Regions from separate parts of the Shewanella sp. ULN5 genome, predicted to be linked through region 3. Evidence: predicted binding sites of a transcription regulator. Region 3 holds the regulator's gene; each other region holds the start of a gene.
The links. The regulator sigma-54, encoded in region 3, starts transcription at its own class of promoters, with help from an activator protein. The targets are predictions, from matches to a motif close to GTTGGCACGNNNNTNGNNT.

Region 1 (5,550 bases), on a different contig from region 3:
CAAAAAATATGCCTATATAAAGTAGCGGCATAACAAAGTGCATTAATTGGTTCAGTTTACTTGCGGACGATGATTTTACATTGTCATATTCCGACAAGAAATCCAGTTTCAATTTATGTTTTGAAGCAAAACAGGCTAGTATCTATTTATTCGGATATTTTAATAAAAAAAGGCAGTGTTATGTCGAGTATCATGGAATCCGTCAACAAACGAACTCAATTAGTTGGTCAAAACCGATTAGAGTTACTGTTGTTTAAACTTAATGGACGTCAACGTTTTGGTATTAACGTTTTTAAAGTTAAAGAGGTACTTCAGTGCCCACCGTTAACGACTTTGCCAAAATTGAACCCGTTTGTTAAAGGCGTGGCACATATTCGTGGTGCGACTATTTCTGTTATCGATTTAAGTGCTGCTACAGGTGGTAGACCATTAACGTCTACTGAGAATTGCTTCATTATCATTTCTGAATACAACCGCAGTGTGCAGGGCTTTTTAGTCAGCTCGGTTGAACGGATTATTAATATGAATTGGGCTGCAATTATGCCTCCTCCACAGGGCGCAGGACGTTATTCATACTTAACCGCAGTAACGGAAATTGAAGGTGAGCTTGTTGAGATTTTAGATGTTGAAAAAATTCTTGATGAAATATCACCCGTTAAAACGGCGATCAGTGAAGAAGTCAATGAGCAATTAACCATTGATAGAGAACAGCATTATCACATTATGGTGATTGATGACTCTGCGGTTGCTCGTAAGCAGATTATTCGTTCACTTGAGTCACTTAAGTTGCAAATTGATACCGCTAAAGATGGCCGTGAAGCGTTAGAAAAACTTAAAAACATTGCCAAAGAAATGGATGATGTTTCTGTCGAGATCCCTTTGATTATTTCAGATATTGAAATGCCAGAAATGGATGGATATACCCTTACTGCTGAAATCAGAGATGATCCAAAATTGAAAAATATTAAAGTCGTGCTGCATACTTCATTAAGTGGTGTGTTTAATCAGGCTATGGTACAAAAAGTTGGCGCGAATGACTTTATTGCAAAATTTAATCCAGATGAATTAGCCGCGGCAGTTAACAAACATTTAAGCTTATAATCATCGTCTATTGATCGCAGTAGACAACATGGCAAGTTCATGAGTATTGTTAATGCGTAAAAGCCCTAATGAAATAGGGCAACAATCACTCATTATATTAGGATGTGAATGTGACAGATAAATCACTCGCAGAAGCAGAATATAATCAATTTAGGTTGTTCCTAGAACAACACAGCGGCATCGTATTAGGTGAGAACAAACAATATCTAGTGCGTAGTCGTCTTGCGCCGTTAATGGGCAAGTACAATTTACCTTCACTCTCAGAAGTGGTTAAACATTCAATGAAACCGACAGAACGCCAGTTGCGTGCTGAGGTGATTGACGCTATGACCACTAATGAAACCTTGTGGTTTCGTGACCGTTATCCTTTTGATTTACTGCATAACACTTTGTTGCCTGAATACTCTAAATTAGGTCGTTCATTGCGTATATGGTCTGCTGCGTGTTCTTCTGGTCAAGAGCCGTACTCATTAGCAATGACGGCTTTAGAGTATCAGCAACGTAAACCTGGTGCACTGCCTGGCGGTATCACCATTCAGGCAACCGATTTGTCTCCGTCGATGTTGGAGCGTTGTAAAAATGCAGAATATGATGGTTTGGCATTAGCGCGTGGGTTATCTGAAGAGCGTAAGCGTCAGTTTTTTGATGCTTTACCTAACGGTAATATGAAAATCAAAGATAATGTGAAACGCTTAGTTAACTTTAGAGCACATAATTTACTTGAAAGTTATACGCTTCTTGGTAAGTACGACATTATATTTTGCCGCAATGTGCTGATTTATTTTGCCCCTGAGGCAAAGGCGAAAATTTTGCGGCAATTTGCTGCCGCATTAAATCCAAAAGGGATTTTATTTCTTGGAGCGTCAGAATCTATTGCTGGGTTAACAGATGAATTTGATATGGTTCGTTGTAATCCTGGCATTTATTATCAAAAGAAAACCTAGTTAATCTATTGAAAAGCATGTGTTATTGTTGACACATGCTCTCCTCTCTATATTTCCCCTTTATTAATAAATAATTGGCATAACCTTTGCTTTATATCTATCAGTTAGCTGATGGAGGCAATTTTATGGCGATTAATTTTGATAATGCACTTGGGGTACATCAATACTCTCTGGGTGTTAGGGCGCAACGCGCTGAAGTATTATCAAGCAACATAGCGAATGCAAATACCCCAGGGTATAAAGCGCGTGATGTCGATTTTGCCTCTGCGATGCAAGCAGCAAGTTCTCGTCAAAAAGGTTTGACGATGAGTTCTTCCAACGAAAAACATTTCGATTTAACTGCACTCAGTCAGCAGCATGTAAAGTTTCGAGTGCCCAATCAGCCTGATACGGGTGATGGCAATACGGTCGATATGCAGCAAGAACAATCCGCCTTTATGCAAAACTCTCTTGAATACCAAATGTCATTGGGGTTTTTAGAAAGTAAGTTTTCTGGAATGCGTAAAGCATTGCGAGGTGATTAACTATGAGCTTATTTAATATTTTTGATGTAGCGGGTTCAGGTATGACGGCTCAGTCTGTCAGGCTCAATACCACTGCAAGTAACATCGCCAACGCTGACTCTGTATCAAGTAGCATTGATAAAACATATCGAGCACGTCATCCCGTTTTTGAAGCTGAAATGGCAAAAGCGAATCACCAGCAATCTGGTGCCCATCGCGTTAACGTCAGTGGCATTGTTGAAAGTGATAAGCCCCTGATGAAAGAATTTGCACCAGATCATCCAATGGCTGATGGAGATGGCTTTATTTACAAGCCAAACGTGAATGTCATGGAAGAGATGGCCGATATGATTTCAGCGTCACGTTCGTATCAAATGAATGTTCAAGTAGCTGATGCCGCTAAATCTATGCTGCAACAAACACTTAGAATGGGTAAATAACATGACTATTGTAGGAGGTAAGTTGTGAGCCTCGTTAATCCTTATAGCAGTCAGTCTTTGCCGCAACAGGCATCGACATCAACGAATACCGGTACGGTAAGTAAAAACACTGTGCAGTCAAATTCGACTACCACAAGTACGGGTAATCCTTTTCTAGATGGTATTCGCTTACCAGAAAAACCGGAAACGCCTGAAGCGAAAGATCAAATGCTTAAGCAGGAAGATTTTTTTGCACTGCTCAGCCAACAGCTTTCGATGCAAGACCCGTTTAAGCCGGTTGATAATGATCAAATGATTGCACAAATGGCCTCGTTTTCAACGGTAGATGGTATTGCTAATTTAAATAAAGAAATTCTGAATTTAAATGGTGTGATGAGTTCTAGCCAAGCTTTACAAGCGTCTAGTTTAGTGGGACGTAAAGTGTTAATCCCATCTGATACAGGTGCAATTACCGCAGGCAGTTCTGAAATAAAAGGTGTGGTAAGTACACCAGAAGCAATTGATAAGATTACGATTCGAATAGAAGATGAAGCTGGTCAATTGATTAAAACCTATGAAATTGATGGCAGTGCAGGCGGCAATGTGGATGTGGCCTGGGATGGATTAGATAAAAATGGTGAGCCTGTCGCTGAGGGAAGTTATTCCATTAAAGCGAGCGGTAAAGTTGATGGGCAATCACAAGACTTACCTGTGTCAACATATGCCCATGTGACTAGTGTTTCACTAGGTACTGCCGCAACTGGCGCTATTTTGAATTTACGTGGGATTGGCGGCATTAAGTTGACCGACGTACTCGCGGTATCTGAATCTTAACAATTTAACTTGTGACAATAATTTGTCATTTAAGAAAACCTGATTATTTGAGGTGAAATATGTCTTTTAACATCGCACTAAGTGGTATCGCAGCCGCTCAAAAAGATTTAAATACCACAGCCAACAATATTGCTAACGTCAATACCATTGGTTTTAAAGAGTCACGTGCCGAATTTGCGGATGTTTACGCTAATTCAATCTTCTCAAACAGTAAAACGGCAGTGGGTGGTGGTACAACGACCACTCAGGTCGCACAACAATTTCACCAGGGAAGCTTGCAATTTACCAGTAATTCATTAGATATGGCGATCAGTGGTGGCGGTTTTTTTGTCACCTCATCTGAGCTTGGCACCCGTGATCAGTCATTTTCTCGTGCTGGTGCGTTTAAGGTCGATTCTGCAAATTATATGGTTGATTCGGCAGGTAATTTTTTACAAGGTTTTCCTGTTGATAAAGATGGTAATTCAACTTCAGTGAGTTTAACTACCACCCAGCCGATTAAAATCCCTGATACTGCTGGTAGCCCGGTAATGTCAGGTAAAGTCGGTTTACAAATGAATCTAAATGTAGGAGAGTCAGCACTAGACCCTGCAGCTTTTGACCCAACAAATCCCGATACATTTAATAATTCAACCTCTGTAACAATCTATGACTCATTGGGTGAATCACATATTATGACCACTTACTTTATTAAACCTGAAGATGGGTCATATACCGGTGAAAGTAACTGGGTTGCTTATTACGCAGTCGATGGCAAACCGGTAAGTTTAGATGGTGCGGCAGGGCAGTATAAAATTGATACAGATGGTGATGGTCAACCTGATCCAGCTCCAAATGATACCCGAAGCGCAGTGAATGCTTCTGGTTGGAAAGGTGCCGTGATTAAATTTAATGATGCAGGCGCTTATACCGGTAGCGACCCTGCGGTAATAAAAACTGAAGTGTTGGGTGTTGGCGGCGCCAATGTATTAGGTCCCGGTGCTGATGGTTCTCAAGAAATTACTGTTAACTTTAATAATCCAACACAATATGCATCACCATTCGAAGTAACTGAGTTAACTCAAGACGGAACTACAGTTGGGCGTTTAACAAATGTGGGTATTGGTGCCGATGGACTGGTTACTGCAAGTTACAGTAACGGGTCTACTGTACCACTTTCAAGAGTAGCCCTAGTGCGATTTGCCAATGAGCAAGGCTTAACTCAAGTGGGTAATACATCTTGGAAAGCCAGTTTGGATTCTGGCCCTGCTTTAGCGGGTGAGGCTAATAGTGGTACTTTTGGTAGTATTCGTTCTTCAGCGCTTGAACAGTCGAATGTTGATTTAACCACTGAGTTAGTGGATTTGATTTCTGCGCAACGTAACTTCCAGGCCAATTCTAGAACGCTTGAAGTGAACAACACCTTAAACCAAACCGTGTTACAGATCAGATAATTTTAGGCTATTTAAACAACCATTATAGATAGAGGTGTTGCCATCAGCGGCAACACCTTGCCTATTTTAGTGGCTCATAAGCCTGAATAAATCTAACAGGTGTTTTTTTGACACTGTATATTTAATCTTCCTCGCGACAACCCCTTCCTACCACATAGAATCAACGTCTTACACGCACTTTAATTATTGGCACTCTGTTTGCATTAACTAGTTAATATCTTTACTTGAAGAATTATTGACGGAGCGGCAGATGGACAAATTTATGTATGTTGCAATGAGCGGCGCTAAACAAGGCATGAATGCTTTAGCGGTTCGT
Region 2 (5,550 bases), on a different contig from region 3:
TGGGGCATTAGAAAGGCTCGCCCAAAGTCGCTATGCGATTGAACGAAAAGATTTACAGAATAAGTCTCTTTATATTGGTAAAGCGATCGGTTTAATTAATGGATTGAACAATAGCTTGAATATGGATGCTGGTGGTGAAATAGCAAATAACTTAAGTGATTTATATGGTTTTATGTTGGTTAAGATCACCGAAGCTAATATCAATAATGATGTAAAAGCTATTGATGATGTCTCAGCAGTTTTAAGAACTATTAAAGAAGGTTGGGATGCTATACCACAAGATAAACATCACCTCACTTCGGAAACAAATTAGTTTCTATGCTCTGATGCTTTTGACATACTCTGATCAAACGCTAGTTAGCTTTGCTTACTAGCGTTTTTTATTTTCTTTATAAAGTATCAATAGCATGACTGATGACTGAATGGTTATTCACTAAAATTGTTTGATATAAACCTGAGTTTAACTTAATGAGCTTAATTAAGACTTGTTAAAAATCGCATTCGTCTAAGTAGTGGTTATTTAAGTCGCACTTTTGAAGCTGACTCTCAATTGAAACTTGGACTCTGTAGATATTTATTCTTTAAAACAGGGTACTTGCGTGAAAAATAATCGATTATGCGCTAATATTAATTCTGTTAGCTAATAAGACGTCGTTTGACTTGCTTATGAGGCTCGGTTAATACAATATTTACGTTCGAAAAAAGAATTTCTGCCTAAAGTAGGCAGCAAGTGTGAGTAAACGGATTTTTTTACTGGCATTTGCAACGAATCGTCACCCCTTGTGACCATAAAAAATCCTTTGGTTTTTACTGAAAAACCGTAATAATGCCAATGGATATTAAAAACCTATAAACAAGCTTTTGGCCCCTAAATGATGCAAATTGAACAACGAATCTTAATTGTCGGTACCGTTTCTGAGCGTGTAACACGCCTGTGCTGCATTTTTGAATTCTTAGGTGAACAATGTGACATTGTTTCTGTTGACGCCTTAATACCATTAATAGAAGAGTCTCGATACCGTGCCATTGTGCTTGTATCTGATGGTATGATGACCGAAAGCATCAAAAATATCGCAACTATCGCACCATGGCAACCTTTGCTGTTGTTAGGTAATGCTCAGGTCGAAACATCAAACATTTTGGGTGTTATCGAAGAACCTTTCAATTATCCCCAACTTACTGAGCTATTACATTTTTGCCAGGTTTTTGGCCAAGCCAAGAAAGAGCAAGTGCCTACCAGTGGTAATCAAACTAAGTTATTTAGAAGTCTTGTTGGCCGAAGCCAAGGGATAGCGAATGTTCGCCATTTGATCAGCCAAGTAGCAAGTTCTGATGCGACAGTGTTAGTACTTGGGCAATCTGGTACGGGTAAAGAAGTGGTTGCGCGTAATATTCATTATATTTCTGAACGCCGAGATGGGCCTTTTATTCCGGTTAACTGTGGCGCTATTCCGCCAGAATTACTTGAAAGTGAGCTGTTTGGTCACGAAAAGGGATCTTTCACTGGTGCAATATCTTCCCGTAAAGGTCGCTTTGAATTAGCCGAAGGCGGTACGCTATTTCTGGATGAAATAGGTGATATGCCATTGCAAATGCAAGTTAAATTGCTGCGTGTGCTTCAGGAACGCGTATTTGAGCGTGTGGGTGGTAGTAAAACCATTCAAACCGATGTGCGTGTTGTTGCCGCTACCCATCGTGATTTAGAAACCATGATTTCTGAAAATGAGTTTCGTGAAGATTTGTACTATCGTTTGAATGTTTTTCCTATCGAAATGCCGGCATTATGTGAGCGTCGTGACGACGTACCTCTACTGTTACAAGAGTTGGTCAGTAGAGTATTTAACGAAGGCCGAGGTAAAGTAAGGTTTACGCAGCGTGCAATCGAATCGCTTAAAGAACACGCTTGGTCTGGTAATGTGCGTGAATTATCGAATTTAGTTGAGCGTCTTACTATTTTGTATCCAGGCGGATTAGTTGATGTAAATGATTTACCGCAAAAGTATCGCCATATAGATGTGCCTGAATATTGTGTCGAAATTAGTGAAGAACAATTAGAAAGGGATGCTTTGGCATCAATTTTTAATGATGATGAGCCGATTGATATTCCCGAAACTCGCTTTCCGACAGAGATTCCTCCTGAGGGGGTAAATCTTAAAGATTTATTGGCTGAGTTAGAAATTGATATGATCAGGCAAGCGTTAGAATTGCAAGACAATGTAGTAGCAAGAGCCGCTGAAATGCTGGGCATTCGTCGTACTACCTTGGTTGAAAAAATGCGTAAATATGGCATGAGTAAAGAATAAAAATTTAACAGCACCTATTTCAAACTAGCCTATAATACTTTCTAAAGCATATCGACTCGATATGCTTTATTTTTTTGGCACACTTAATGCAGTAACCCGTTAAATGTAATTCTTTTGACGGAGTCGTTATGCTAAACGCACACGCCATAACTCAGCAAAATCAAACAGATTTTCAGCAAAACATGTTTTCGCTGGAATCTTCTGCTGTGTCCTCAATGCGAGTCAATAGCGCTCCTGAGTTTTCACATGACAGTAAATTGACTTACGGTCAGTTTGCCAAAGTGCAAGAGGCCGCGAATATGTCAAATCAAATGGCGCATATTCTTCAAGCGCTCCCTTCTGGGGTGGTGATTATTAATGGCGATGGTGTCGTGACGTTAGCTAATCCAATGGCGGCAGAATTACTTGGTCGACCTTTACAAGGGCTACGCTGGTTTGAAATCATAAACCGGGCATTTTCTCCTCAGGACGATGATGGGCATGAAGTGTCATTAAAAAATGGCCGCAGAGTTAAGTTAGCCATCTCGCCATTGACTCCTGAACCTGGTCAGTTAATTGTGCTAACCGATTTAACAGAAACCCGCTTACTCCAGAAAAATTTATCGCATCTACAGCGTTTATCTGCGCTGGGTAAAATGGTGGCAACACTGGCACATCAAATTCGCACACCGTTATCAGCGGCATTACTTTATGCTTCAAATTTAGGTAACCCTAAACTTGCAGAACCTTCGAAAACGCGTTTTCAAACAAAATTGGTTGATCGTCTTAATGAGCTTGAACGTCAGGTCAACGATATGCTGCTGATGGCCAAAGGTCGACAAGATGCGAAAGCTGATAATGTTGCTATAGCGCAAATCATCGATGTGGTAATGGCTAATTGTGAAGTGATTGCTCAGCGAAAATCGTGTGAAATTTTTCAAGAGTGTTTAACCGACGCAAGCCTAATAGCAAATGGTGATGCACTGAGTTCAGCGGTAAATAATTTAGTGATGAACAGCCTCGAAGCTGGTGCGACAAAAATAAAAATTTGTGCATTTGAAGATGATGAACAGGTTATTTTAGATGTTATCGATAATGGTAAAGGCCTTGACCCTAAAACCCAACAACAGGTACTAGAGCCGTTTTTTACCACAAAAGCGCAGGGTACAGGTTTAGGGTTGGCTGTTGTGCAGTCTGTTGTACGCAATCATGGCGGTAAAATTCAATTATCCTGTAAGCCACAAATGGGTTGCCAGGTGAGGTTAAGTTTTCCTATGTTAAAAGTGGTTGATGCAGAGTCTAACGCTCAGGAGATTAATCATGTCTGAAGCAAAATTGCTGTTAGTTGAAGATGATGCTGATTTACGTGAAGCATTACTCGATACCTTACTGTTAGCCCATTATGAATGTGTTGATGTCGGCAGTGCTGAAGAAGCGATAATCGCCCTAAAGGCGAATCATTTTGATTTGGTGATCAGTGATGTGCAAATGGAAGGGATTGGCGGCATAGGTTTATTAAATTACTTACAGCAGGCTCAGCCGAAGTTACCGTTATTGCTCATGACAGCTTATGCAACCATCGACAGTGCCGTGAGTGCAATAAAATTAGGTGCCGTAGATTATTTAGCGAAACCTTTTGCACCAGAAGTATTATTAAATCAAGTATCAAGATACTTACCACAAAAACAAAATACCGATCAACCCGTTGTAGCTGATGAGAAAAGCTTAGCATTATTGGCATTAGCCCAGCGAGTAGCAAACTCAGATGCTTCAGTCATGATCATGGGGCCGAGTGGCTCAGGTAAAGAAGTGCTAGCACGATATATTCATCAGCACAGTAGCCGTAAAGATGAACCGTTTATTGCGATTAATTGTGCCGCAATTCCTGAAAACATGCTCGAAGCCACTTTATTCGGTTATGAAAAAGGCGCGTTTACCGGAGCATACCAAGCTTGTCCTGGCAAATTTGAGCAAGCTCAGGGTGGGACGCTATTGCTTGATGAAATTTCGGAAATGGAATTAGGTTTGCAAGCTAAGTTACTTCGAGTGTTGCAAGAGCGAGAAGTGGAACGTTTAGGTGGTCGTAAAACCATAAAACTTGATGTTAGAGTCTTAGCTACCTCGAACAGAGACTTAAAAGCCATTGCCAGTACTGGTGAATTTAGGGAAGATTTATATTATCGCATTAATGTGTTTCCGCTGACTTGGCCAGCGCTAAATCAACGGCCAGCTGATATTTTACCCTTGGCCAGACACCTGTTAGTGAAACATGCCAAGGCATTTAATATCAAACCTGTTCCTTCATTAGGTGAGGTAGCGACGCGTCGGTTGCTGGCGCATCGCTGGCCAGGAAATGTGCGGGAACTTGATAATGTCATTCAACGTGCCTTAATTTTACATGCTGGAGGTGAGATTTGTGAACAAGATATCATTATCGATTCTGCTGATGTCAATATGCATCTAGATACTCAACATACTGAAAAAACCACGGAAACTGAAGGGCTAGGCGGTGAATTACAAGCACAAGAACATGTCATTATTCTTGAAACGCTTAATCAATGTAATGGTAGTCGAAAACTTGTCGCAGAAAAATTAGGCATCAGTGCCAGAACACTTCGCTACAAAATGGCTAAAATGCGTGATGCGGGGATCCAGTTACCTGCATAAGCATCAAAACTGTTCGATTAATCCGCAACTCTATTGTTTTATCAACAAAGCTACACGTAAAAGGTAGCTTTTTTGCTTTATTCTTCATATTGGCACTCAACTTGCTTTATCCCTATTAACAGATCTAGTTATCGTCAAATAATCGACGAATGGGAGTACAGCATGCAGATTAACGCCAATCCATTACTTCAAGAAATGCAGTCGCTTCGTGGCGCGATTACACCATCTAATGCTTCGAGTATGGACTCGATCATTCGTCCTAATTTAACTCAGCAAATTAATAACACCAGCGGTGCTGATTTTGGCCAACTGCTCTCACAAGCTGTGGGGCATGTTAGTGGCTTGCAGCAAACATCATCAAATTTAGCGACTCGTTTAGACATGGGCGATTCAACCGTGACCTTGTCTGATACGGTCATTGCCCGAGAAAAATCGGGCGTGGCATTTGAAGCAACCGTTCAAGTGAGAAATAAACTGGTTGAAGCTTATAAAGAAATTATGAGCATGCCGGTTTAACGGGTGGCAAACACCGGTTCGCTGATGAAAAAGAATAATAGTAGGGGCATATTGTGAGCACAGACATAATGGTAGGTTCAGATGC
Region 3 (5,550 bases):
AATTACATTTGTGTATTGAAGTGCCAGAAGAAGCTTGTCCGTTAGGGCTAGCACCAACATCAAGTACCACAGCAACTTTAGTCATGGGTGATGCGCTCGCGGTAGCCTTATTACAAGCAAAAGGTTTTACCCGTGATGATTTTGCCTTATCCCATCCGGGTGGCTCTTTGGGCCGAAAATTACTGCTTAAAGTAAATGATGTGATGCATCAGGGCAACGACTTACCCTTGGTTAAACAGGATATCTGTATTACTGAAGCGCTGTATGAAATATCCAATAAAGGCTTAGGCATGACAGCCGTTGTCGACGATAACAATATATTAGTCGGTATTTTTACCGATGGTGATTTACGTCGTGTGATTGACGCTGAAGTGAACTTGCGTACCACACCTATTTCACATGTTATGACCAAACACTGCGTGACAAGCCCGGCTAACATCTTGGCTGCACAAGCACTGCAAATTATGGATGAGAAAAACATCAATGGTTTGATTGTCGTAAATGAACAACATCAACCAATTGGCGCATTAAATATGCTCGATATGGTTAAAGCAGGGGTAATATAAACATGACAATTCAAACGCCAAGCCATCAAGGTTTTTACGGCCCAATTAGCGATGATATTTGGCAGCGAGCGAAAAAAATTAAACTGCTGATTTGTGATGTTGACGGCGTATTTTCTGATGGCCGCATTTATTTGAATAACAGTGGTGAAGAAACCAAAGCTTTTCACACCCGCGATGGTTACGGTGTTCGTTCAGCACTAACAAGTGGAATAAATGTAGCCGTTATTACCGGACGTAAATCTCAAATCGTCGAAAACCGCATGAGCGCTCTGGGTATAAAAGATATTTATCAAGGTGTTGATAATAAGTTTGTCCCGTATGAAGCATTAATCAAGCAATATAACGTAGCTGCAGATGAAGTCGCTTATATCGGTGATGACATGGTTGATTTGCCAGTTATGAAAGTGGTTGGTTTAGCGGTTTGTGTTGCTGATGGCCATCCCTTTGTTCGTATGCATTGCCACATGACAACACACATCAAGGGCGGTCATGGCGCATTGCGTGAACTCACAGATTTACTATTGTTAAGCCAAGGCAAATTTGAAAATGCCCACGGTATGAGTATATGAATCGTACCACACTCGCCATCTGTGCATTCTTTGGCTTAGCGTTAACTTTGTACTGGCAGGTACAGGATAAACGCAACAAAATGGCACTGGTAGTAGACACACGTATTGAGCGGCCTGATTTTGTCGCTGATGACCTGCATACTACAGAATTTAATACGCTAGGTTTAGTCGACAGTAAAATGAGCGCTACACACATGGAGCATTACTCCATGACTAATACGACTTTATTTACTGACCCCGTATTGCTACTTTATCCACAAAACGGTAAAGCGCAATGGCAAATAACCGCAAAAAACGCCACGCTTGAACAACAGACAAATAAAGTCAGTTTACAAAATGATGTAATAATCAATGCCATTGACATTGAAGAGCCGCTACAATCGCTCGAAACACAGCAAGTCACCTTTGATTTAGAAACCATGATTGGCCGCTCTGAAGATCCGGTTATCATTAAAGGTAATGGTTTTTTAATTAATGGCTTAGGATTATTTGCCGATCTCAATGCAGAAGAAATTACCTTGCTCAGTGAGGTAGAAGGAACATATGAACCACATTAAGTTTTTATCCAAATCACTCTGTAAGGTCAGTGTTCTTGCAACATTTGCTATCGCGGCACTGGCGAACAACGTCATGGCCAAAGAAGGCGATCTGCAACAAGAGCTGAAAATTGCCGCGGTAAGCCAACGTGCGGACATTAAAAATAACCAGATTATTTTTAATGGCCCAGTAAAAATCACCCAAGGTAGTATTAATATTAATGCCGATGAATTACGCGCATTTTCAGCTGAAAATGGCCAAACTAAAACGTTGATTGCTATTGGTAATCCCGCAACGTTTTCGCAGGAATTAGATGATGGTCGAATAGGCACCGCCAGTGCCAATGAGATCCGCTACGACCTAGCCACGACAGGTTTATTATTAACTGGCAATGCCAAGTTAGATCAGGCCGGTAGCAAAGTGACGGGCAATGTTATTCGCTACAATATCACCGCCCAAGAGCTGATTGCAGAAAGTACCGGTAAGGGAGAAGACCGTGTTATTACCATCATTCAGCCTGAAAACTTCCAAACCGAAGATGTACCGAAACAAAAACTTCCTGAAATTCCGTTAAAAAAGCAAGGTAACCAATGAGCCAAATTACCTTAACCGCTGAAAATTTAGCTAAAAGCTATAAAAGTCGTCAAGTTGTAAAAAGTGTCAGTTTAACGGTAAAAACCGGTCAAATTGTCGGCTTGTTAGGTCCTAATGGCGCCGGAAAAACCACCACCTTTTATATGGTGGTAGGTTTAGTCAAAAGTGATAACGGTCGTATTTTAATTGATAATGATGATTTGACTGCAGATCCAATGCATTTACGTGCTCGCAAAGGAATCGGCTATTTACCACAAGAAGCGAGTATTTTTAGAAAGCTAACCGTTCATGACAACATTATGGCCGTTCTGCAAACGCGCAAATCATTAAGCCAGGATGAACGAATTCAAGAGCTGGAAAGTCTTTTAGAGGAATTTCATATCACCCATATTCGAGACAGTTTAGGCATGTCCCTTTCTGGTGGTGAAAGACGTCGAGTTGAAATTGCACGTGCATTGGCCGCAAATCCTAAGTTTATCTTACTCGATGAACCTTTTGCCGGTGTTGACCCCATTTCAGTTATTGATATTAAAAAAATTATTCAACAACTGAAAAGTCGTGGCCTTGGAGTGCTCATTACTGACCACAATGTTCGCGAAACCCTTGATGTTTGTGAGCGCGCTTATATTGTCAGCCAAGGCAATCTCATTGCCGAGGGAACACCTGATGAAATACTCAACAATCAACAAGTACGAGCAGTATACTTGGGCGAACAATTCAAGCTATAGTTAATGTAAGCACAACAGATAGATGCTTTGAAAATACCAACACTTCAGTAAGCTTTTATTGTGGTGTTTCACAATGTATTTAAACAACATTTGCGAAATACACTCGTGTGAAACGGTGTAGCAAACGGAAATCTTCTAGGGATCAGCAGTAATGAAAGCGTCACTCCAACTTAAAATGGGTCAACATCTGACTATGACCCCACAACTGCAACAGGCGATTCGTTTGCTGCAGTTATCGTCTTTGGAGTTACAGCAAGAAATTCAACAAGCATTAGACTCAAACCCTTTGCTTGAAATGGAAGATGAATTTGCAGAATTTAACAACAAAAATGACCAACAAAAAAACCAATCAGAAACTGATTTTAGTGAACTAGTCGCGCCAACAATAGAAAAAGACACCTCAAGCGTTGATACAGCAGAATCGATGACAAAAGAGCAAATGTCTGATGATTTGCCTATGGATACGACCTGGGATGAAGTGTACACCGCATCTCCGATGGCCAGTTCTGGATCGGGCAGCATGCCAAGCGATGACATGCCTTTTCAAGGTGAAACCTCAGAAGGTTTGTACGAACACCTTGAATGGCAGAAGAATCTCACTCCTTTTTCTGATACCGACCTAGCCATTGCCACCGCCATCATCGATGCCATTGACGACACAGGTTATTTAACCCAAAGCACCGAAGACATCTTAGAAGCAATGGGAGACGAATCGGTTGAGCTTGATGAAGTTGAAGCGGTACTGAAACGTATCCAACATTTTGATCCTATTGGCGTTGCCTCTCGCGATCTCCGTGAATGTTTGCTGATCCAGTTAATGCAATATGATCCCAATACACCTCACATTGATAACGCAAAAGTGCTTATCAAAGATTATTTAGATTTAATTGCAGGCAGAGACTTTCGCACATTGATGCGTAAAACCAAGTTAAAAGAAGATGAACTTCGTGAGGCTATTGAGTTAATTCAATCTTTGAATCCACGCCCTGGTTCGATGATCACCCCGCAGGATGATGAATATGTTATCCCCGATGTTTCGGTGATGAAAAAGAATGGTCGTTGGGTTGTTGAATTAAATCCTGACAATATGCCCAAAATTGGTATAAACCAGCAATATGCGGCGATGGCAAAAAGCAGTAAAAGTCAGTCTGACAGCCAATTTATTCGCGGTCACTTGCAAGAAGCTAAATGGTTTATTAAAAGTTTAGAAAGCCGCAACGACACCTTATTAAAAGTGTCCAATTGCATTGTCCAGTTCCAACAAGGTTTTTTTGAGTATGGTGAAGAAGCCATGAAACCTATGGTACTGAATGACATAGCTGAAGCGGTAGAGATGCATGAATCAACTATTTCGAGGGTCACAACTCAAAAATACATGCATACTCCGCGCGGATTATTCGAATTAAAATACTTTTTCTCTAGCCACGTCAGTACCGACGACGGCGGCGAGTGCTCATCAACAGCAATTAGAGCCTTTATAAAAAAACTGGTTGCTGCCGAAAACCAAAAGAAACCATTAAGCGACAGTAAAATGGCGGATCTTTTGGCTGAACAAGGGATTAATGTTGCACGTCGTACTATCGCGAAATACCGTGAGGCGATGATGATCCCCCCCTCAAACCAGCGTAAGAGTTTATAATCTACCTAGGCAATTGGAGGATAAATATGCAAATAAATTTAACAGGTCACCATGTTGAAATTACTGAATCATTACGCGAATATGTCACGATAAAATTTTCAAAGCTTGAACGACATTTCGATCAGATCCATAATGTGCATGTCGTGTTAAATGTCGAAAAACAACAGCAAAAGGCAGAAGCAAAAGTCAGCTTAAATGGCGCTGAAGTATTTGCAGCTGCTGATCATGCCGACATGTATCATGCAATAGACGCCCTGATCGACAAACTCGATCGTCAGGTTATTAAACACAAAGAGAAACTATCTAAGCATTAATGATGGAACTTAGTACCATCCTGCAGCCGGAATGCACCTCCTGTGCCTCACCGGGCAGTAAGAAAAAGGTACTGGAACTTATCAGCGATTTAGTCGCTGCCCAGTACCCATCCCTTTCTTCGCAAGAGATTTTCGAAAGCCTAGTGGCCAGAGAAAAAATGGGTAGCACAGGAATAGGCTCTGGCATTGCAATCCCTCATGGTCGATTGACGACCATCGAACACCCCATTGCGATTTTTATTAAATGTGAAGAACCCATTCCATTTGATGCCATAGATAAACAACCCGTTGATTTGTTATTTGCCTTATTAGTTCCAGCGGAACAATGCCAACAACACCTCAGCACTTTATCTTCGATGGCAGAAAAGCTATCAGATAAACTTATTCTCAAGCAGTTACGTAAAAGTAGTAACTCCACTGAACTCTATCAGGTTATCACTGCATGAAATTAGTTATTGTATCGGGCCGCTCTGGTTCAGGTAAGTCTGTCGCACTAAGGGTATTAGAAGACCTTGGTTACTACTGTGTCGATAATTTACCTGTGGCATTGATTGGAACATTATTGGACCAGCTTACTGGCAGCCGCGATCAAATAGCGATTAG
Region 4 (5,550 bases), on a different contig from region 3:
TCGAACCTAGATATAAACGCCTAGTAACAGAATCACTTAAATCAAATAGTGGTTTTGGTCTGTGTATGTTACACGACGATAAAAAGCACATGCTACCAATAGGTACGCTATGTAAAATTATTGACTTTGAGACCTTGGATGATGGCTTACTTGGTATCAGTATTCAGGGCGAGAAAAAATTTCATTTAAAAGATTTCACCATCGAAGCTGACGGATTAAAGCGAGGCACAATTGAGATAATAGATGATTGGCCAACATCGATTATTAATCTCGCCGAGAGTAAAAAAACCAGCCCAAATCAAACTACAGAAAAAATGTTAAGTGACACTTTACGAGAAATTTTAACCCAATATCCTAAGCATCTGGCCCAATACCAAAATGAACATTTTGACGATATTTCTTGGGTATGTCAGCGATGGTTAGAGATTATCCCGTTAACTGCAGCCGAAAAGTATCATTGTATCAATAATCATGACCATAAAATGGCACAGGATTACTTAAGTAATATCATCAAGTAACTAGCATGCCAAGTTGAGTACAATGTTTATGGTTTACAGTAAAAATAACTCATAAAAAGTGATCTGATTATTATTTAGTGGCGTATATATGTTCACTATCGGCAAATAATACGACGCGAGTGAAGATAATGGAAAATTTTCAATCACAAACTGCGCAAAATCGTTATGATAAGGCAAGACTTGCTAAAGATAACGGTGCGATACAATTGTCTAATAAAAATGAACTCGATGCTGAACAATTAGCTGAGCTAATGCTTAAGGTTGCTAACTTACGCTGTAAAGTATCTTTCGCCAAACTGTTCAATCATTTCGGACCTAAGATCAACGCATTTGGTAATCAACGATTGCATCAGCAAGGCCTGGCCATGGATTTAGTACAAGAAACCATGACCCGTGTTTGGACCAAAGCTCATTTATACAGTGAAGACAAAGCTGCGGTAAGCACTTGGGTATTCACAGTAATGCGAAATCAGTGCTTCGATATGCTTCGTAAAGTTCAGCACAATAAAGAAGATTCTTTTGGAGACGACATTTGGCCTCTTTTTGAATCGGACGACGCCGAAAGTAATGAAGATGATTTCAAATTATCTGGCACATTATTACGTCATGTCGATGAGTTACCGCCGCTACAACGACAAATTGTACAAGGTATTTACATGCAAGAAATGACTCAACAGGAATTAGCAGACAAACTCGATATCCCCATAGGCACAGTCAAATCACGATTAAGATTAGGCTTAGAAAAGTTAAAGGGATTTATGGAGAAACATTATGATTAAGTATCACCCACAACAAGAGTTATTGTCTCTCCATATTAAAGGGGAGCTGCCATTATCCATGTCTTTGGCGATATCAGCTCATGCTGAAATGTGTAGCATATGTCAGCAAAAACTTAACGCTTTAACAGAGAGTGAAACTGTTAATGTTTTTGACAATGATGTTGAGTCAAATATCAGTGTTGATATCGACTCACAGATGTCAACCTTGTTAGCACAAATGATGCAAAACACCTTAGATGATCTGGATGCTAAACCTGCTGAAGCATATATTGAAGGGGTCACTGAAGTGACAGTTAAAGACCAATCTTATCCTTTACCCCGTGCATTTAGGCATCAAATAAAAGCTCAATGGCAAGGTATAGGCAAAGTCAGTAGATTGCGTCTCGATACTGGTGAAGAGCATGCAAGAGCAAGTTTACTACACATTGCACCACAAGGTGAAATTCCTGAACACACTCACAAAGGTTCAGAACTGACACTGTTACTTGCGGGTGAATTTAGTGATGAATATAACACCTACAAACCAGGTGATTTCATGTTGCTTGACGAGAATCATCAGCATTCACCTAAGACCATGACAGGTTGCCTGTGTTATACAATAGTAGATGCACCCTTATACTTTACTAAAGGATTCAGCAAGTTACTAAACCCTATTGGTGAGTTAATTTACTAGTATTATTGCTTATCAGGATTTGATTGGTACATACTTTAATAGCAAATAGTTGGCAATAAATACTTTTAAATATTTGTTGCCAACAACATAAACTCAGTATATGCTTGCGGAAGTTTAATTACCTTGTTTATTTTGTTTACCTATCGTGAGTCTGCTCAACTTCCTTTCGTAAACCACCACAAGCTACAAAAAATACATCTGCTGAAAAGATTTAATATAAAAATATATTTATCAAACGCTTTTATTTTTGTCATTTGCTTGTCATAAACCTATGGTCAACTAGTCCAATCAAGCAGTTAACTTTTATGCGTAAATGTTAATGTTTTTAGTGAAATGATGAATTATATTTAATCAAAAATTATGATTAAACTCTCACATTTTTCATATAAACACTTGATTAGTGTAGGATTGATAGGGTAACTTAACTAAGCTAACTTAAATCTTTCGCAACACGAAAAATGTTAAGGAATTTTATTGTTAAAACTTACATCACCCAAGGGTGAGCAAATTATTATAGAAGGAGTATGATGATGTCATACCAATTTAACGGACACGAAATTACAGTTAACTTCCCAGTTAATTCAATTTCATCAAATAAAAATTCAATTGCTTTTACTGATTCTCAAGGTAAAAACAAAACAACCTTTTCAAAACGCATCGAAGCGTTGAACTTTATGAAATGGTTAATCAGTTCTAACAAGTAAACCTCTACGCTTTGCGTACATCATTTGCTCTGTTATTTAATAAACTTGGCTAACGGTATTCTCCTCTCATTTACCGAACGTTTATTATCAACAGAGCAAACTGATAAATCTTTCAAAACCCTATCCAATATCTCATTCAAAACATTAAGACTGTAAACCACAAAACTAACTATATGTAATAAAGATTATTTTATAGTTAAAGCCTGCTTTCTTTGGTATCTGGGTAACATTGTGGCATTGCCTAATAAGCCACCTTGATGGATATAAAGTATTTCACGATCTTTAAGATCACCAGACTCAATAGTGTGTTTCAATACATTTAATCCGATGGGATCATAAAGTAAATCAAACTCTATTCCACTTGAATCTAATACCTGTTGCCATAGATGAAATAATGAAAGATAAAGCTTACCAAAATGGTATTTTTTACCATCATTTAGTATTTGTGGATGATGGAGAGTATTTAAAGATAACTCATCAAACTGGCTTATAAGGTAAGCATCTCCACCTACTGTGCTACAGGTTAACACCTCAATATCTAAAGTATTTTTTTGAGCCTGTTTTACAAAGTACTCTTGTAAATATAACGCTGTGGTACCTGTGCCTGATGGCAAAAATATAGATAACTTATTAATATTTTGAATAACTGCCCAATTTATTATTTCTTTACCGAGTTCATAAATGCCAGTTTTAGCATATTCGCAACGCCCCCCTTCCGGAATAAATAAAGTTTCCAAAGCGTTATTTTTTTCTAGGTAATCTTGTTTTAATACCTTAATGGCATCATCTAAATGTTGGCAGGCATTAAACAGATTTGAAGACCAATCAATTTCAATGACATTAGCGCCATTTTTAATCGCTTCAGAATAATTAGACCGGATTTCTGACGGTAGCCTCTGCTGTTGCTTTAAATAATCGGCAATATGACTCACATAGTAATCTAATTTCCAGCCCTTTATTTTTGCCAATACCGATAGAGAATATAATGAATTTGCCTGCGCAGAACCGGACCCCACAACATGGGACACATCAGGAAAATCATTCACTAGAAAGTGATAAAATTTGCGGGCTTTATTGCCACTAAAATCTGCATGTAACAAATCATCTCGTTTAATATGTATTTGTCTGCCTGCAAAGTACATCGTATCTGTAGGGCTATTAGTTAGCATTAATCTCAATCATAAAGTCATTAATAACGGCATTGTATCTAACTTTAGTTAAAAGCCGCTATATTTAGTCTAATTGCTCATTTTATTTGTCTCACCATTAGTAGAAATCAGCCTTATACCAACAATATCAGACACTTAAATGTTGGCGCAATAATTGCTAATACTAAATATGATTGAATTTAAACTGTAAAAAGGAACTCAAATGGCTATTTTTAGGCTGATATTTAATATTGCATGGTTTGTACTGGGTGGTTTTGTAATGGGATTAGCCTGGTGGTTAGCTGGGATATTGTGTTTTATCAGTATAATCGGTATTCCATTTGGCCGCGCTTGTTTCGTGATAGGCGAGATGGCTTTTTGGCCTTTTGGTCAGCAAACCGTTAATCGCAGACAGTTAACGGGTGAACATGATTTAGGCACAGGCACAATGGGAATGGTTGGCAATATTATTTGGTTTTTATTCTTCGGAATTTGGTTAGCGATAGGCCATTTAACCCATGCCTTAGCTTGTTTTATTACCATTATTGGTATTCCATTTGGTATACAACACTTGAAACTTGCCTTATTAAGCTTAACGCCAATTGGTCAAACAGTTGTACCAACAGAGCAATATTAATGGCCTTGATGCTTACTTGATTCAATCAAGTAAGCATCCATCATTTGTTGTGCATCAAATTGAGATAATCCCCTATTAATCACCTTCTGCCATTTACGGCCTTGATCATTATTATTGAAAGCGATATGCAAACTTTTTAGTGCCAATGGCTTAGAATTCAATTGCAGTAAGTGCGAAATCCCCGCTATCTTAGGTTCATGCTGAAGATATTGATAGACATTGTAATCAATAACAATAGCGTCGATTCTTCCAGCGGCTAATTTCAAGATGTTCTGCCGTTCATCATTAGCTTCTTCAAAGGGTTGTCGCCCATCTCTAATCATATTGTCTATTTCATCAGTATTAACATATCCCTTCACAACACCGAGAGTGTAGTTATTCAAATCTGATAAGACCGTCAACTTTATTGGGGTACTTCTTCGTTGTAATAACCCTATCGGACTACTTCCTAAAGAATCTGAGAATATAAAATCATTAGTCTCATTAAGATATTCAGGAAAATAACCGCTATTGCCCCCCTTTTTTGCGACTCTAATTGCTCTGTTCCAAGGCAATACCGACACTTTTAACTCATGCCCTTCATAACTAAGTGCCTGCTGCACGATCTGACTGGTAACGCCTTTTTCAATGAGATTGGCTCCAGTGAATGGCGGCCACTCTAAAGTTGACAGCTCAAGCGTATCTGCCGTTAACTGCGCAGATAACAGGATTACGATTGCACCTATGTTATAAGCAAGCTTGTGACGGCTTAGCATTGAAACCATTTATGCCCCTTAAAAAATTACCTTCGATAATTCAGTGATATAATAATTGAACCGTTTTTTAAATTGCCACAAATAATATCTTTATAGCAGGTGCTTAACGGCATATAAAATAAACACTATTATTCAATAATAGTACAGACTCATTTTTTGGTGAAACTTATGAATTATTGGTTGATGAAATCAGAGCCAGATGAATTTAGTATTGATGATTTACAATTGAGTAAAGATCAAAAAACAGCATGGCAAGGTATTCGAAACTATCAAGCGAGAAATTTTTTACGAGATCAGGTAAAGCAAAATGATTTAGTCTTTTTCTACCACTCCAGC

Region 1: the regulator sigma-54 is predicted to act here: its motif matches at 2,119-2,137, upstream of flgB (flagellar basal body rod protein FlgB).
Region 2: the regulator sigma-54 is predicted to act here: its motif matches at 2,377-2,395, upstream of ORI98_RS00710 (PAS domain-containing sensor histidine kinase).
Region 4: the regulator sigma-54 is predicted to act here: its motif matches at 3,985-4,003, upstream of ORI98_RS11780 (YccF domain-containing protein).

The regions. Positions count from the first base shown of each region.
Region 1 is NZ_JAPJEE010000001.1:186,527-192,076, reverse strand. Features, by position in the region: gene ORI98_RS00810 (chemotaxis protein CheV) at 181-1,101, shown strand; gene ORI98_RS00805 (protein-glutamate O-methyltransferase CheR) at 1,206-2,045, shown strand; gene flgB (flagellar basal body rod protein FlgB) at 2,171-2,569, shown strand; gene flgC (flagellar basal body rod protein FlgC) at 2,572-2,988, shown strand; gene flgD (flagellar hook assembly protein FlgD) at 3,013-3,801, shown strand; gene flgE (flagellar hook protein FlgE) at 3,861-5,234, shown strand; gene flgF (flagellar basal-body rod protein FlgF) at 5,485-5,550, shown strand, end outside.
Region 2 is NZ_JAPJEE010000001.1:168,919-174,468, reverse strand. Features, by position in the region: gene fliS (flagellar export chaperone FliS) at 1-313, shown strand, start outside; gene ORI98_RS00715 (sigma-54 dependent transcriptional regulator) at 873-2,303, shown strand; gene ORI98_RS00710 (PAS domain-containing sensor histidine kinase) at 2,510-3,610, shown strand; gene ORI98_RS00705 (sigma-54 dependent transcriptional regulator) at 3,603-4,949, shown strand; gene fliE (flagellar hook-basal body complex protein FliE) at 5,112-5,465, shown strand; gene fliF (flagellar basal-body MS-ring/collar protein FliF) at 5,531-5,550, shown strand, end outside.
Region 3 is NZ_JAPJEE010000012.1:78,816-84,365, reverse strand. Features, by position in the region: gene ORI98_RS12565 (KpsF/GutQ family sugar-phosphate isomerase) at 1-566, shown strand, start outside; gene kdsC (3-deoxy-manno-octulosonate-8-phosphatase KdsC) at 569-1,135, shown strand; gene lptC (LPS export ABC transporter periplasmic protein LptC) at 1,132-1,692, shown strand; gene lptA (lipopolysaccharide transport periplasmic protein LptA) at 1,766-2,266, shown strand; gene lptB (LPS export ABC transporter ATP-binding protein) at 2,263-2,994, shown strand; gene ORI98_RS12540 (RNA polymerase factor sigma-54) at 3,146-4,633, shown strand; gene hpf (ribosome hibernation promoting factor) at 4,660-4,947, shown strand; gene ptsN (PTS IIA-like nitrogen regulatory protein PtsN) at 4,950-5,393, shown strand; gene rapZ (RNase adapter RapZ) at 5,390-5,550, shown strand, end outside.
Region 4 is NZ_JAPJEE010000011.1:45,689-51,238, reverse strand. Features, by position in the region: gene ORI98_RS11800 (LON peptidase substrate-binding domain-containing protein) at 1-518, shown strand, start outside; gene ORI98_RS11795 (sigma-70 family RNA polymerase sigma factor) at 647-1,297, shown strand; gene ORI98_RS11790 (ChrR family anti-sigma-E factor) at 1,290-1,970, shown strand; gene ORI98_RS11785 (1-aminocyclopropane-1-carboxylate deaminase/D-cysteine desulfhydrase) at 2,860-3,843, opposite strand; gene ORI98_RS11780 (YccF domain-containing protein) at 4,046-4,459, shown strand; gene ORI98_RS11775 (ABC transporter substrate-binding protein) at 4,456-5,223, opposite strand; gene ORI98_RS11770 (EVE domain-containing protein) at 5,383-5,550, shown strand, end outside.